Regions from separate parts of the Sphingobium sp. L-44 genome, predicted to be linked through region 2. Evidence: riboswitches for the same ligand, from Rfam matches in the RefSeq annotation. Region 2 holds a riboswitch; the other holds the start of a gene.
The links. Region 2 has a riboswitch for cobalamin ahead of AC13EK_RS11650 (cobalamin biosynthesis protein CobG). Riboswitches for the same ligand answer to the same signal wherever they lie in the genome.
Positions count from the first base shown of each region.

Region 1: linked by a shared signal. The riboswitch ahead of AC13EK_RS10290 (TonB-dependent receptor plug domain-containing protein) and the one ahead of AC13EK_RS11650 (cobalamin biosynthesis protein CobG) in region 2 are both predicted to bind cobalamin.

Region 1 covers NZ_JBSXOQ010000083.1:3,798-9,533, forward strand. The annotation lists gene AC13EK_RS10275 (S9 family peptidase) at 1-983, shown strand, start outside; gene AC13EK_RS10280 (acyl-CoA thioesterase) at 983-1,381, shown strand; gene AC13EK_RS10285 (ABC transporter substrate-binding protein) at 1,394-2,254, opposite strand; cobalamin riboswitch at 2,321-2,513, shown strand; gene AC13EK_RS10290 (TonB-dependent receptor plug domain-containing protein) at 2,650-4,605, shown strand; gene AC13EK_RS10295 (DUF1636 domain-containing protein) at 4,605-5,012, shown strand; gene cobT (nicotinate-nucleotide--dimethylbenzimidazole phosphoribosyltransferase) at 5,009-5,736, shown strand, end outside.
Region 2 covers NZ_JBSXOQ010000088.1:62,845-68,580, forward strand. The annotation lists gene AC13EK_RS11630 (cobalt-precorrin-6A reductase) at 1-139, shown strand, start outside; gene cobJ (precorrin-3B C(17)-methyltransferase) at 100-882, opposite strand; gene cobI (precorrin-2 C(20)-methyltransferase) at 879-1,601, opposite strand; gene AC13EK_RS11645 (precorrin-8X methylmutase) at 1,598-2,227, opposite strand; gene AC13EK_RS11650 (cobalamin biosynthesis protein CobG) at 2,227-3,279, opposite strand; cobalamin riboswitch at 3,560-3,771, opposite strand; tRNA gene AC13EK_RS11655 (tRNA-Gln) at 3,949-4,023, opposite strand; gene AC13EK_RS11660 (MarR family winged helix-turn-helix transcriptional regulator) at 4,186-4,695, shown strand; gene AC13EK_RS11665 (hypothetical protein) at 4,865-5,188, shown strand; gene AC13EK_RS11670 (helix-turn-helix domain-containing protein) at 5,730-5,736, opposite strand, start outside.

The DNA.
Region 1 (5,736 bases), on a different contig from region 2:
CGGAAGCCAGCTATTCGGCGAGTCTCGACGACAATCCCGAATATGAGGTGACGAAGCTGCGCATCGGCTATGAATCGATGGTCACGCCCGACACCATCCATGATTATCATCTGGCAACGGGTGAGTTGGAGATACTCAAGGTCCAGGAAATTCCCTCGGGCTATGACGCCAGCCGCTACGCCACCGAGCGGCTGATGATCCCGGCGCGCGACGGCACGCAGATTCCGGTGTCGATCGTCTATCCCGCGGATTTCCCCCGCGATGGCAGCGCGCCGCTGCACCTTTATGGCTATGGCGCCTATGGGCTGGCGATGGAGCCGGGTTTCTCGACCAGCCGCCTGTCGCTGCTGGATCGCGGCTTTGCCTTTGCCATCGCCCATATTCGCGGCGGCGACGATATGGGCCAGCAATGGTATCTGGACGGCAAGCTCGACAAGCGCACCAACACCTTCACCGATTTCGTCGATGTTGCGAAGGGGCTGATCGATCTTGGCTATTCGGCCAAGGGCAGGATCAGCATTTCGGGCGGATCGGCCGGCGGCGAGCTGATGGGCGCGGTCATCAACAGCGATCCCGACCTGTGGGGCGCGGTGGTGGCACATGTGCCGTTCGTCGACGTGCTCAACACCATGCTGGACGAAACGCTGCCATTGACGCCGGGCGAATGGCCCGAATGGGGCAATCCGATCGAGGATGAGGCCGCATTCCGCACCATACAGTCCTATGATCCCTACACCCATGTTAGCGCCCAGGATTATCCGCCGCTGATGGTGACCGCCGGGCTGAACGACCCGCGCGTCACCTATTGGGAGCCGGCCAAATGGGTGGCGAAGCTGCGCGCGACCAAGACCGATAGCAATATCCTGCTGCTCAAGACCAATATGGGCGCGGGCCATGGTGGCAAGTCGGGCCGGTTCGAGAGCCTGCACGAGACCGCGGAGGAATTTGCGTTCATCCTGTGGCAGCTGGGAGTGGAAGGCTGATGGCGTCGAGCTTCACCAAGCAATTCACCGCGCGGCCCGAGGATATCGATGTGCTGGGCCATGTGAACAATGCGGTGTGGGTGCAGTGGATGGAGCAATTGTCGGTCGAACATTGGATGACCGATGCCGACCCGGCCCATGTCGATGCCTATATCTGGGTCGTGACCCGGCATGAGGTCGATTATCGCGGCAACGTGACCGAGGGCGATGTCGTGTCGGGCCGCACCTGGATTCCGGAAGGACCGCGCGGCGCGCGGTTCGACCGGCTGATCGAGTTCACCGGGCCGGACGGCAAGGTGAAGGTGTCGGCCAAATCCACCTGGGCGATGATCGACAAGGAAAGCGGCCGATTGATGCGGGTGCCGGCCGAAGTCGCCGCCAACTTCATCGAGGGCTGAGCCGGCCCAGCTTCAGCGGGCGCTGACGGCCTGGGAGAGGGCGCGGGCTGCCTGCACATAGGCCGGTCCGCCGCACACGGTCCAGGCCTGGGGCAGGCTGATGCGCGCTATGTCGCGCAGCACTGGATGATGCAGCATTTCGGTGCCCTGGTCGGTGATGCGGTCGGTGGCGCTCTCGACGATCAGATAGTCGGGCCGGGCGGCGACCATCTCCTCCAGGCTGACCTGCGCGATCGCTGGCTTGCCAAGGTCGGCGGCCAGGTTGCGCAGCCCCGCCCTCGTCATCAGGTCGTCGACCAGCGTGCCGGTGCCGGTCATGTAGCCGCGCCGCTGATAATAGGCCGCGACTTTGGGCTTCGGCGCGCGGGGCAGGGCGGCGAGTTCCCGGTCCATCCGCGCGATCATCGCTTCGCCGCGGTCGGCATGGCCGATCGCCTGCGCCACGGTGCGGATCGACGCGACGATATCGGCATAGCTGTCCGCGCTTTGCAGATCGACGGCGGGATAATGCTGGGCCTTGAGGATGGCGATCGCCGGATTGCGCCGCGCCGGCATGCCGATCACCAGATCGGGATTGGTCGCCAAAATCTGTTCGGCCGATCCGTCGAGGATGGGCAGGCCCTTCGTTACGGCAGCCACCGCCGACATCTGCCGATCGGCGGCATTATGGGTCAGGCCGGCAATCTGGTCGCGATCGGCCAGCGCGACCAGCAACTGGTCGGCGCACAGGTTGAGCGACACGATCCGTTGCGGACGTTTGCTGGCACTGGCAGGCTGGCGCGCGGTGGCTGCCCATAATGTGGCGCCACCGACCAGGGCGATCATCAGGGCGATCATCCCCTTGCCGGGGCCGATGGGCGCAAATATCCGCATGGCCACCTCCCTTAGCCGGCGCGCTCCGCCAGGCAAGGAAGATTGACGCTCCAGTCGGGCTCGCCTATCGCCCGGACTGCGACAGGTTCCCCGGCAACGGGGATGAAAAGGGAATGGGGTTCAAGACCCCGGCTGCCCCTGCAACTGTGAGCGGCGAGCCTTTGTGCCACATGCCATTGGGACCGCAAGGTTCTGAGAAGGCGGCATGAATCAGCGATGACCCGTGAGCCAGGAGACCTGCCCGTCGCGGTCGTCCTTCGCGCGGACAGGGTGTGCCGAGCGGACGGGGGTGAACCCGCGTGGCGACAGGTGGACCGCAAATTGCGGGGATCATGTCGCGCCCGGCCGGGCACCGATATCGTCCCTGGGATGCGGTCCCTCGTCCGGGGGCTTATGTGTTCAAATATCTGACTTTCTGTTCTGTCCTTCTTTCCACCACCGCTTTCGCCGAAGAGGCGCAGCAGGCACCACCGCCCGATGCCGCTGCCGATGCCGGCGCATCCTCTATCCTCGTCACCGCGACCCGCCTCGCTACGCCGGTCGATCAGGTGCCGGCCTCCGTTACCGTGCTCGACAAGGCCGCGATCGATCGGGCGCAGGATCTGGGCGTCACCGAATTGCTGTTGCGCACGCCCGGTGTCAGCATCTCGCGCAATGGCGGCTATGGCACGGCGACGTCGCTGCGCATCCGCGGCGCGGAATCCGACCAGACCGTGGTCGTGATCGACGGCGTGAAGCTCAACGATCCCTCCTCGGCCGGCGGCGGCTATAATTTCGCAAACCTGCTGGTCGGCGATGCCTCGCGGATCGAAGTGCTGCGCGGCCCCCAGTCGACCCTGTGGGGCAGCCAGGCGATCGGCGGCGTCGTCAATGTCGTCACCGCCATGCCCGAAAAGGCGCTGGAGGGGAGCTTCGATATCGAGGCGGGGTCGCGCGACACGGTCAGCGCCCGCGCGGCGCTGGGCGGGAAGACCGGCCCGGTCAGCTGGCGGATCGGCGGCCAGAGTTTTACCACCGACGGCATCTCGGCGATCAGCCCGGCCTTTGGTGGCAAGGAGAAGGACGGCTATACCAACCGCAGCGTCACCGGCCGGGTCGAGGTCGCGCTGGCGGACGGGATCAGCGCCGATCTGCGCGGCTATTATTCCGATGGCCGGGTCGATTTCGACGCCACCAGCGCGGACAGCCCCGCCTATGGCACCAATCGTGAATTTGTCGGCTATGCCGGCCTTAACGTCGCACTGCTCGACGGTCGCTTCCGCAACCGCTTCGGCTATGGCTATACCGACACCGATCGCGAAAATTATGATCCGCGTAACCAGCGCCAGCAGACGTTCGACGCGGCGGGGCGCAACCAGCGGCTGGAATATCAGGGCAGCTTCGCGATCGCCGATGGCTGGACCGCGCTGTTCGGGGTGGAGAATGAGAATAGCCGCTTCCGCAGCGTGTCGCCTTCGGCGTCGCTTTCGGTGCCGATTCCCGACCCGGCCCGCGGCAAGGCGGAGATCACCAGCGTCTATGGCCAGCTCAATGCCCAGCCGATTACGGGCCTGACCCTGACCGGCGGGCTGCGCTATGACGATCATAACCGCTATGGCGGCCGGACCCTTTTTTCCGCCGGGGGCGTCTGGGCGCTGCCGACCGGGACGGTGCTGCGCGCCAGCTATGGTGAGGGGTTCAAGGCGCCGACCCTCTATCAGCTCTTTTCCGAATATGGGAATCAGGCGCTCGATCCCGAACGCGCCCATGGCTGGGAAGCGGGCGCGGAGCAGCGTTTCTTTGGCGAGAAACTGCGACTGGGCGCGACCTGGTTCGACCGGACGACGACCGACCAGATCATTTATAATAGCTGTTCCACAAGCTCGACCGATCCGCTCTGCTTTACGCCCGGCACCACCACCCGCCGCTATGGCTATTATCTCAATGTCGCGCGCGCCAAGGCGCATGGCATAGAGGCGCAGGTGGCGATCGAGTCGGTCAAGGGGCTGACCATCGACGGCAATTATAGCTGGACCGTGGCGGAGGATCGTTCGGACGGCACTGCGAACGAAGGCAATTGGCTGCCGCGCCGGCCGCGCAACAGCGCCAATGGTTCGATCAGCTATGCCTGGCCGTTCGGCCTTACCACCGGCGCGGCGGTGCGCTGGTCCGGCCACAGCTATGACAATGCGGCCAACACGACGCGGCTGGACGATTATACGCTGGTCGACCTGCGCGCCGAATATGCGCTCACCCCGGCGTTGCGCCTGTTCGCCCGCGTCGAAAATCTCTTCGACGAGAATTATATGACGGCCTATCGCTATGGCACGCTTGGGCGCAGCATCTATGCCGGCTTCCGGGGGCGCTTCTGATGCTGCGCCCCGTCGAACCCGGCCCCGCCATCGTCGCCTGCAGCACCTGCCGCCATTCGGCCGAAGCGCGGGAGGACGGGGAGGGCGTGCGCGGCGGGGCACGGCTGGCGGAGGCGCTGCGCAGCGTGCAGGCCTCCGACCCGCGCTATGCCGCCGTCGCGGTGCAGGACATGCCCTGCCTGTTCGCCTGCCAGGATCATTGCACCGTCCATCTGCGCGCGCCGGGCAAGGTCGGCTATGTCATGGGGCGGTTCACACCGGATGCCGATGCGGCGCGCGCGATCCTCGATTACGCTATCGCCTATGCCGCCAGCGAGCATGGCCGCGTCGCCTTTCGCGAATGGCCCGAAGGCGTGAAGGGCCATTTCATCACCCGTACCCCGCCGGAAGGATTTGTCGTCGAATGAGCTTCGCCTCGGTCACCGATTTCGAAAATGCCCTGGCCAACCTGCCGCCGGCCGAGGAACTGGCGAGCGCGGCGGCACGCGCGCGGCAGGCCGAACTGACCAAGCCATTGGGGGCGCTCGGCCGGCTGGAGGATGTCGCGATCTTCATGGCAAGCTGGCAGGGGCGCGCGGTGCCGCGCCTGAAGCGGGCGCGTGCCGCGATCTTTGCCGGCAATCACGGCTTCACCGTCCATGGCGTCAGCGCCTATCCCGCCGCCGTGACCGCGCAGATGGTCGCCAATTTCGCCGCCGGCGGCGCGGCGATCAATGCGCTCGCCGGTGTCGCCGGGCTGGAACTGGCGGTGCGATCGATCGATCTGGACCGGCCAACGGCGGACTTCACCATTGCCCCCGCCATGACCGAGGAGGAGTGCCTGACCGCGCTGTCGATCGGCGCGGCGGCGGCCGAAGAGGATCTGGACCTGCTGGTCGTGGGCGAGATGGGGATCGGCAATTCGACCGCCGCCGCAGCCCTGAGCGCCCGCAGCTTTGGCGGTGCGGTCCGCGACTGGGTTGGTCCCGGCACGGGCGTCGATGGCGAGGGGATCGCGCGCAAGATCGCGACGATCGATCGCGCGCTCGCCTTCCATGCCGATGCGCCGGACAGCGCCTTCGAAACGCTGCGCCGGCTGGGCGGACGCGAACTGGCGGCGATTGCCGGCGCGGTGCTGCGCGCCCGCCAGCT
Region 2 (5,736 bases):
CGCGCGCGCGCTGGGCCTGCGCGTGCTGATGATCGACCGGCCCGCGCTGCCCGATCGGTGGGAGTTCCACCGGCCCGAGGATGTGCTCGACTGGATCGCTCATCCCGCCGCCTCGTCGGGGATGCCGCGCGGCGTGTAGAGGATAGGCCCGCGCGCGCGCTCGATGATGCGAGTCCGGCTCGACCCGACGATCACCATGGTGCGCATGTCCGCCATGTCCGCGCGCGCCTGCCCCAGCGGCACGATATGCAATGTCTCCTGCGCGGTGGTGACGGCGCGGGCAAAGAGGATCGGGCGCGCGTCGCCACAAAGTTCCCGCAACAGCGCCAGCGTGCGCACGAACCCTTCCGGCCGCGACGCCGAGCGAGGATTGTAGAAGGCCATGGCGAAATCCGCCTCCGCCGCCAGCCGCAGCCGCTTTTCGATCAGGGACCAGGGCTTGAGATTGTCCGACAGGTTGATCGCACAGAAATCATGGCCGAGCGGCGCGCCCGCACGCGCCGCGGCGGCCAGCATCGCGGTAATGCCGGGCAGCACGCGAATGTCGATGTCGCGCCAGGGAGCGGGGCCGGCCTCCAGCGCCTCGAACAGCGCGGACGCCATGGCAAAGACGCCCGGATCGCCCGAGGAGACGACGACCACCCGCCGCCCCTGCGCCGCCAGCTCCAGCGCATGGGCCGCCCGATCCAGTTCCACCCGATTGTCCGAAGGATGCAACATCAGCCCCGCACGCGGCGCGACCCGCGCGACATAGGGGATATAGCCCACCACGTCGGTCGCGGCAGCCAGCGCGGCATCGACCTCCGGCGTCACCAGCGCTTCGTCCCCCGGCCCAAGCCCCGCGATCGCGATCCAGCCCCCCTCTGCCGCCGCGAAACTCATGGCCGGCGCCCCTGGCCGTGGATCAGCAGGATCGAGAAATAGGGCGTGACCCTGTCGACATCGGCCAGCCGGGTCACGCGCTGTTCCGGCATGGCGGCATGTTCGACCAGCCATGCTTCATCGCTGCGCCCGGCCGCCGCCACCGCACGGCGCAGCTTGGCGAGGTGCCGGCCGATCTTCATCACCACCAGCGCGTCGGTATCGCGGATGCGGCGGACCAGTTCCTCTTCCGGCAGGGTTGCCATCGCCACGGTCAGCACATCGTCCCCCCAGGTGATCGGCAGGCCGGTCGCATTCCACGCCCCCGACATGCCCATGATGCCGGGGACCACTTCGACCGGGACCAGCCCCGACAGCCGACTGTGCAGATGCATGAAGGAGCCGTAGAAAAAGGGATCGCCCTCGCACAATACGACCACATCCTCGCCCGCCTCCGCGATCGCCAGCAGCCGACCGGTGCAGTCGGCATAGAAGGCGGCTAAACAATCATTGTAGCGCGGATCGGTGAGCGGAATTTCGGTCGTCACCGGATATTCCATCGCCAGTTCGATCGCATCGTCCCGCAACATGCCCTGCGCGATGCGGCGCGCCTGCCCCGGCCGGCCAGCCTTGCGGAAATAGGCGACATGCCGTCCCCCCCGCACCAGCCGGTCGGCGCGCACGCTCAGCAAGTCCTGCGCGCCGGGGCCAAGGCCCACGCCATAGACGGTGCCGCTCATTCCGCGCGGCTCGCCAGCGCATTGATCGCCGCGACCGTGATCGCGCTGCCGCCAAGCCGCCCGTCGACGACGCAGCAGGGGACCGGCTGCGCCGCCCACAGTGCCGCCTTGGATTCCGCCGCGCCGACGAAGCCGACCGGGCAGCCGATGATCGCTGCGGGGCGCGGACAGGCCGGATCCTCCAGCATGTCGAGCAGGTGGAACAACGCCGTGGGCGCATTGCCGATGGCAACCAGTGCCCCGGCAAGATGCGGCCGCCACAATTCCAGCGCGGCGGCGGACCGGGTATTGCCCATCGCCCGCGCCATGTCCGGCACGGCGGTGTCGTGCAAGGTGCAGAGCACGGCATTGTCGGCGGGCAGGCGCGCGCGCGTGACCCCTTCCGACACCATGCGCGCATCGCACAGCACCGGCGCCCCTTCGGCCAGGGCCTGCCGCGCCGCCGCTGCAAAGCCCGGCGAAAAGCGGATATGGCCCGCAAGGTCCACCATGCCCGCGGCATGGATCATGCGCACAGCGACCGGCTCCTCCTCGGCAGCAAAGCGCCCGAGGTCGGCTTCGGCGCGGATGGTGGCGAAGGACTGGCGATAGATCGCCGCGCCGTCCCTCTCATAATCATGGGGCATCAACAGGCTCCGAAATGGGCAAGAAGGTCGGTGGCGGTGAGGTCAGGACGGACGGGCGCCGATCCTGCGCGGGCATGGAAGGCAAGGTCGTAGCGCCCGTCCCGCCCCGTCAGCACGATGTCGGCCGGCATCGCACAGGCACAGCCCTTGGCGCAGCCGGAGACATGAAGGCGGCCCGCCACATGGGGGGCCAACTGGCGGGCGAGGTCGCGCGTCTCCACGCTCGCCTGCGGACAGGCAGGCGCGCCGGGGCAGGCCTCCACATGGATCAGCGGGTCGGCAGCGTCGGCGGACAGGCCAGGCACCTGTCCTTCGGCCAGCAGCATGCGCCACGGGGTCAGCCGCATGGCCGGCGCGTCGAGAAAATGCCGCGCATCGATCTGGCCGAAGGGAAGACCATAGGCCAAGCCGCCATCCCATGCGCCGGGGACCAGTCGCGGGCGTGGCAACGCCGCCTCTGTCATGCCCGTTGCCCAATCCGGCAGGGGCGCATCATGCCGGGCCATGCGCCCCGCGCGCGCGCCGTCGCTCTCCACGAACCATCGGGCGAGCGCGAGCAGCGCATCCACTTCGCCGCCGCTGTCCACCGGCACGCCTTGTGCCCGCCCCTCGGCGCGCAGGATCAGGCCGCCGTCCCGCGCCCGCTCGATGCGAAAATCCCCCGCTTCGCCGGACAGGAGCGGCGCAGCGCCGGCATCGGTGACGAAGCCCATCTTGCCCGGCAAGTCCGGCAGTTCGTCCAGGCGATCGAGCAACTGGCGGGCGATGCGATGGCTGTCATCCCCTTCGCGCCAGTCCGGCGCGACCATCATCATGCGCGCGCCCTCGCGCCGAGCATCGTGGTCGACCAGGCCAAGGTCGAGCAGCCGGTCGAGCAAGGGGCGCCAACTATCGTCGCGCACGCCGCGGATCTGGAGGTTCGCGCGCCGGGTCATGTCGATCAGGCCGTTGCCATGGGCGATCGCCGCTTCGCCCAGCGCCGTCATGTCGGCGGCCGAAAGACGGCCAAGGCGCGGCTTCACGCGCACGATCAGCCCGTCGCCCGCCGCCATCGGACGCCAGGCATCGGGACACCAGCCCCGAACGGCCGGCCCGCGAGCCACCGCATGGTTCGCGGTCGCCCTATCACTGCCCGCGCCGGTCTGGCTCACAGGCACATCCTCCGCGCGCCGGGACGCAACCAGGCGGGGCTTGCCGGCATCGCCGGTCGGCGCGAGGCGGCAGGCAGGCGCGACAGGCGCCCGACACCACGCGGCCGTGCAGCCCCAGCCACACGCTTCGCCGCCCAGACGGAAGAGAGACCGTGCCATGACCAATCCCTGGGTCAGGACAAGAGCGACCGAAACGCCGGCAGGTCTCCTGGCTCGCGGGTCGTTGCGGGATGCACGCCTTCCCGGACGCTCTGTCCAGTGGCTGCCCTCATGGGCTCGTGCATCGCGCTATCCGCTTACAGTTGCAGGGACAGCCGCGGAATAAGGGGCCAGGCCCCCGCACCGCATTCCCGATTAAGTTCCTTGCGGAACACCGGCGTCAGTTATGCAATGCACCAGCATGAACCGGCGCATCGGTGATGCCCTAGTCGAAACATCGGTCTTCGCCAAGACATGGAATGGGTATCGGCAGTCCCGCTGCCGGCTCGACGCCCAAGGCATACCGACGGAAGATGCCGAAACGGAAACCGGAAGCAAGGAAAGCGACGCGGCGTCGGATACCGAAAATTATGGCTGGGGCGGCAGGATTCGAACCTGCGCATGGCGGCATCAAAAGCCGCTGCCTTACCGCTTGGCGACGCCCCAGCAATGCGCCGATCCAAGTCAGCGCGGGACCGCCATATAGCGGCTGATGCACGAAAGAAAAGCCCTCCTGACGATGGACTTCGCCTTTCCCTTTCCTTCCCGCCCAACCCATCTTAGGGATCAACCCCACGCCCCCGCCCCTGCAACCGGAAACCCGCGCCGATGTCCGTCCAAGCCCCCTCGCCCAGCCAGATCGCACCGGCCTCGCCGCTGTTCCTGCGCGAGGACGAAATCCGGCGCGGCATCGAGATGCTCTATTTCGGCTATTCCGCGCTCACCCGCTCGATCGACGAGGGGCTGGCGGCGCAGGGCCTGGGCCGCGCCCATCACCGCGCCCTCTATTTCATCTCGCGCCAGCCCGACCTGACGGTGAAGGATCTGCTGCGCCTGCTGGCAATCACCAAGCAATCGCTCGGCCGGGTGCTCAATGACCTGATCGAGCGCGGCTATATCGAGACCCGGCCCGGCAGCAGCGACCGGCGGCAGAAACTGCTGCGCCTCAGCCCCGCCGGCCGCGCGCTGGAGGCCGAGCTTTTCCGCGCGCTGCGCGAGAAGATGGCGGCCGCCTATGCCCAGGCCGGACAGGGTTCCGTCACCGGTTTCTGGCGGGTGATGGAGGGTCTGATCCCCGATGCCGACCGGTCGATGGTGTTCGGCCTCAGCGGCGGCTGATCGCGAAAGCACGCAACCTTATGGCCGCTGCCGCGCTTTTAGGAGCGTCGTGCGGAAAAGTGGGAACCGGTTTTCCGCTTAAAACGATGCGACAACAAGGAATTTGGCAGCGCCGCGTCAGATATGATGCGGCGCTGCCTAAGCCTTGCCAACGCAATGAGGAGACATCATGCGCGCACCCCTTCTGGCCATCACGGCCCTGTCCGCCCTGGGCCTCGGCCTGTCCGCCTGCTCGGAAAAGGCATCGGACAATCTGGAAAATGCCGGCTCCGCGATCGGCAATGACGTCAGCAACGCCGTCGACGATGCCGGCGCCAGGATCGACAACGGCCTCGACCGCGCGGGCGCCGCGATCGACAATGGCGCGGACCGGATCGGCGCCGCGACCGACCGGGCCGCCGACGATGCCAAGCGCGAGGGCAAGGAAGCCAAGCAGGATGTCGGCGCCTCGCTGGAGCAGGCCGGCAAGGACCTGCGCAACGACAGCCATTGAGACGTATCGGGCCTCCCCATGGGGAGGCCCGGCCTCAGGCCGCGAGAATATATCCGGTCGGCCTGGATGCGACTGGCAGTGACTATTTCCATCTTCATCATCCCGGCCCCTTCGACAGGCTCAGGACAGGCTTGATCCGGGATCGCTTCAGCGCTCTCTATCTGGCCTAGTGCAGAATGGATCCTGACTTTCGTCAGGGTGACGTCTGTAATGATTGTCGGAATTCGACCAAAAGCCGTCCGCACTATCTTCGTCACCCTGAACTTGTTTCAGGGTCCATGCCTCCTAAGAGACCAATGGCTTGTTAGGCTTGATGGATACTGAAACAAGTTCAGCATGACGTTGGTGGGATGGCCGCTACCCACCCAACTCCGTCACCCCAGCGAAGGCTGGGGTCTCAAGCGGTGGAAGCAGGAGGCCAGCCGTCTAGCGCTATCCGTTTATGCCGCGTGCGCCTGCCTGAGATGCCAGCCTTCGCTGGCATGACGAGATAAAGGTCAGTCAACTCCCACCACCACATCTGGCCATTCGTCCGCGCTGCCTAGAAA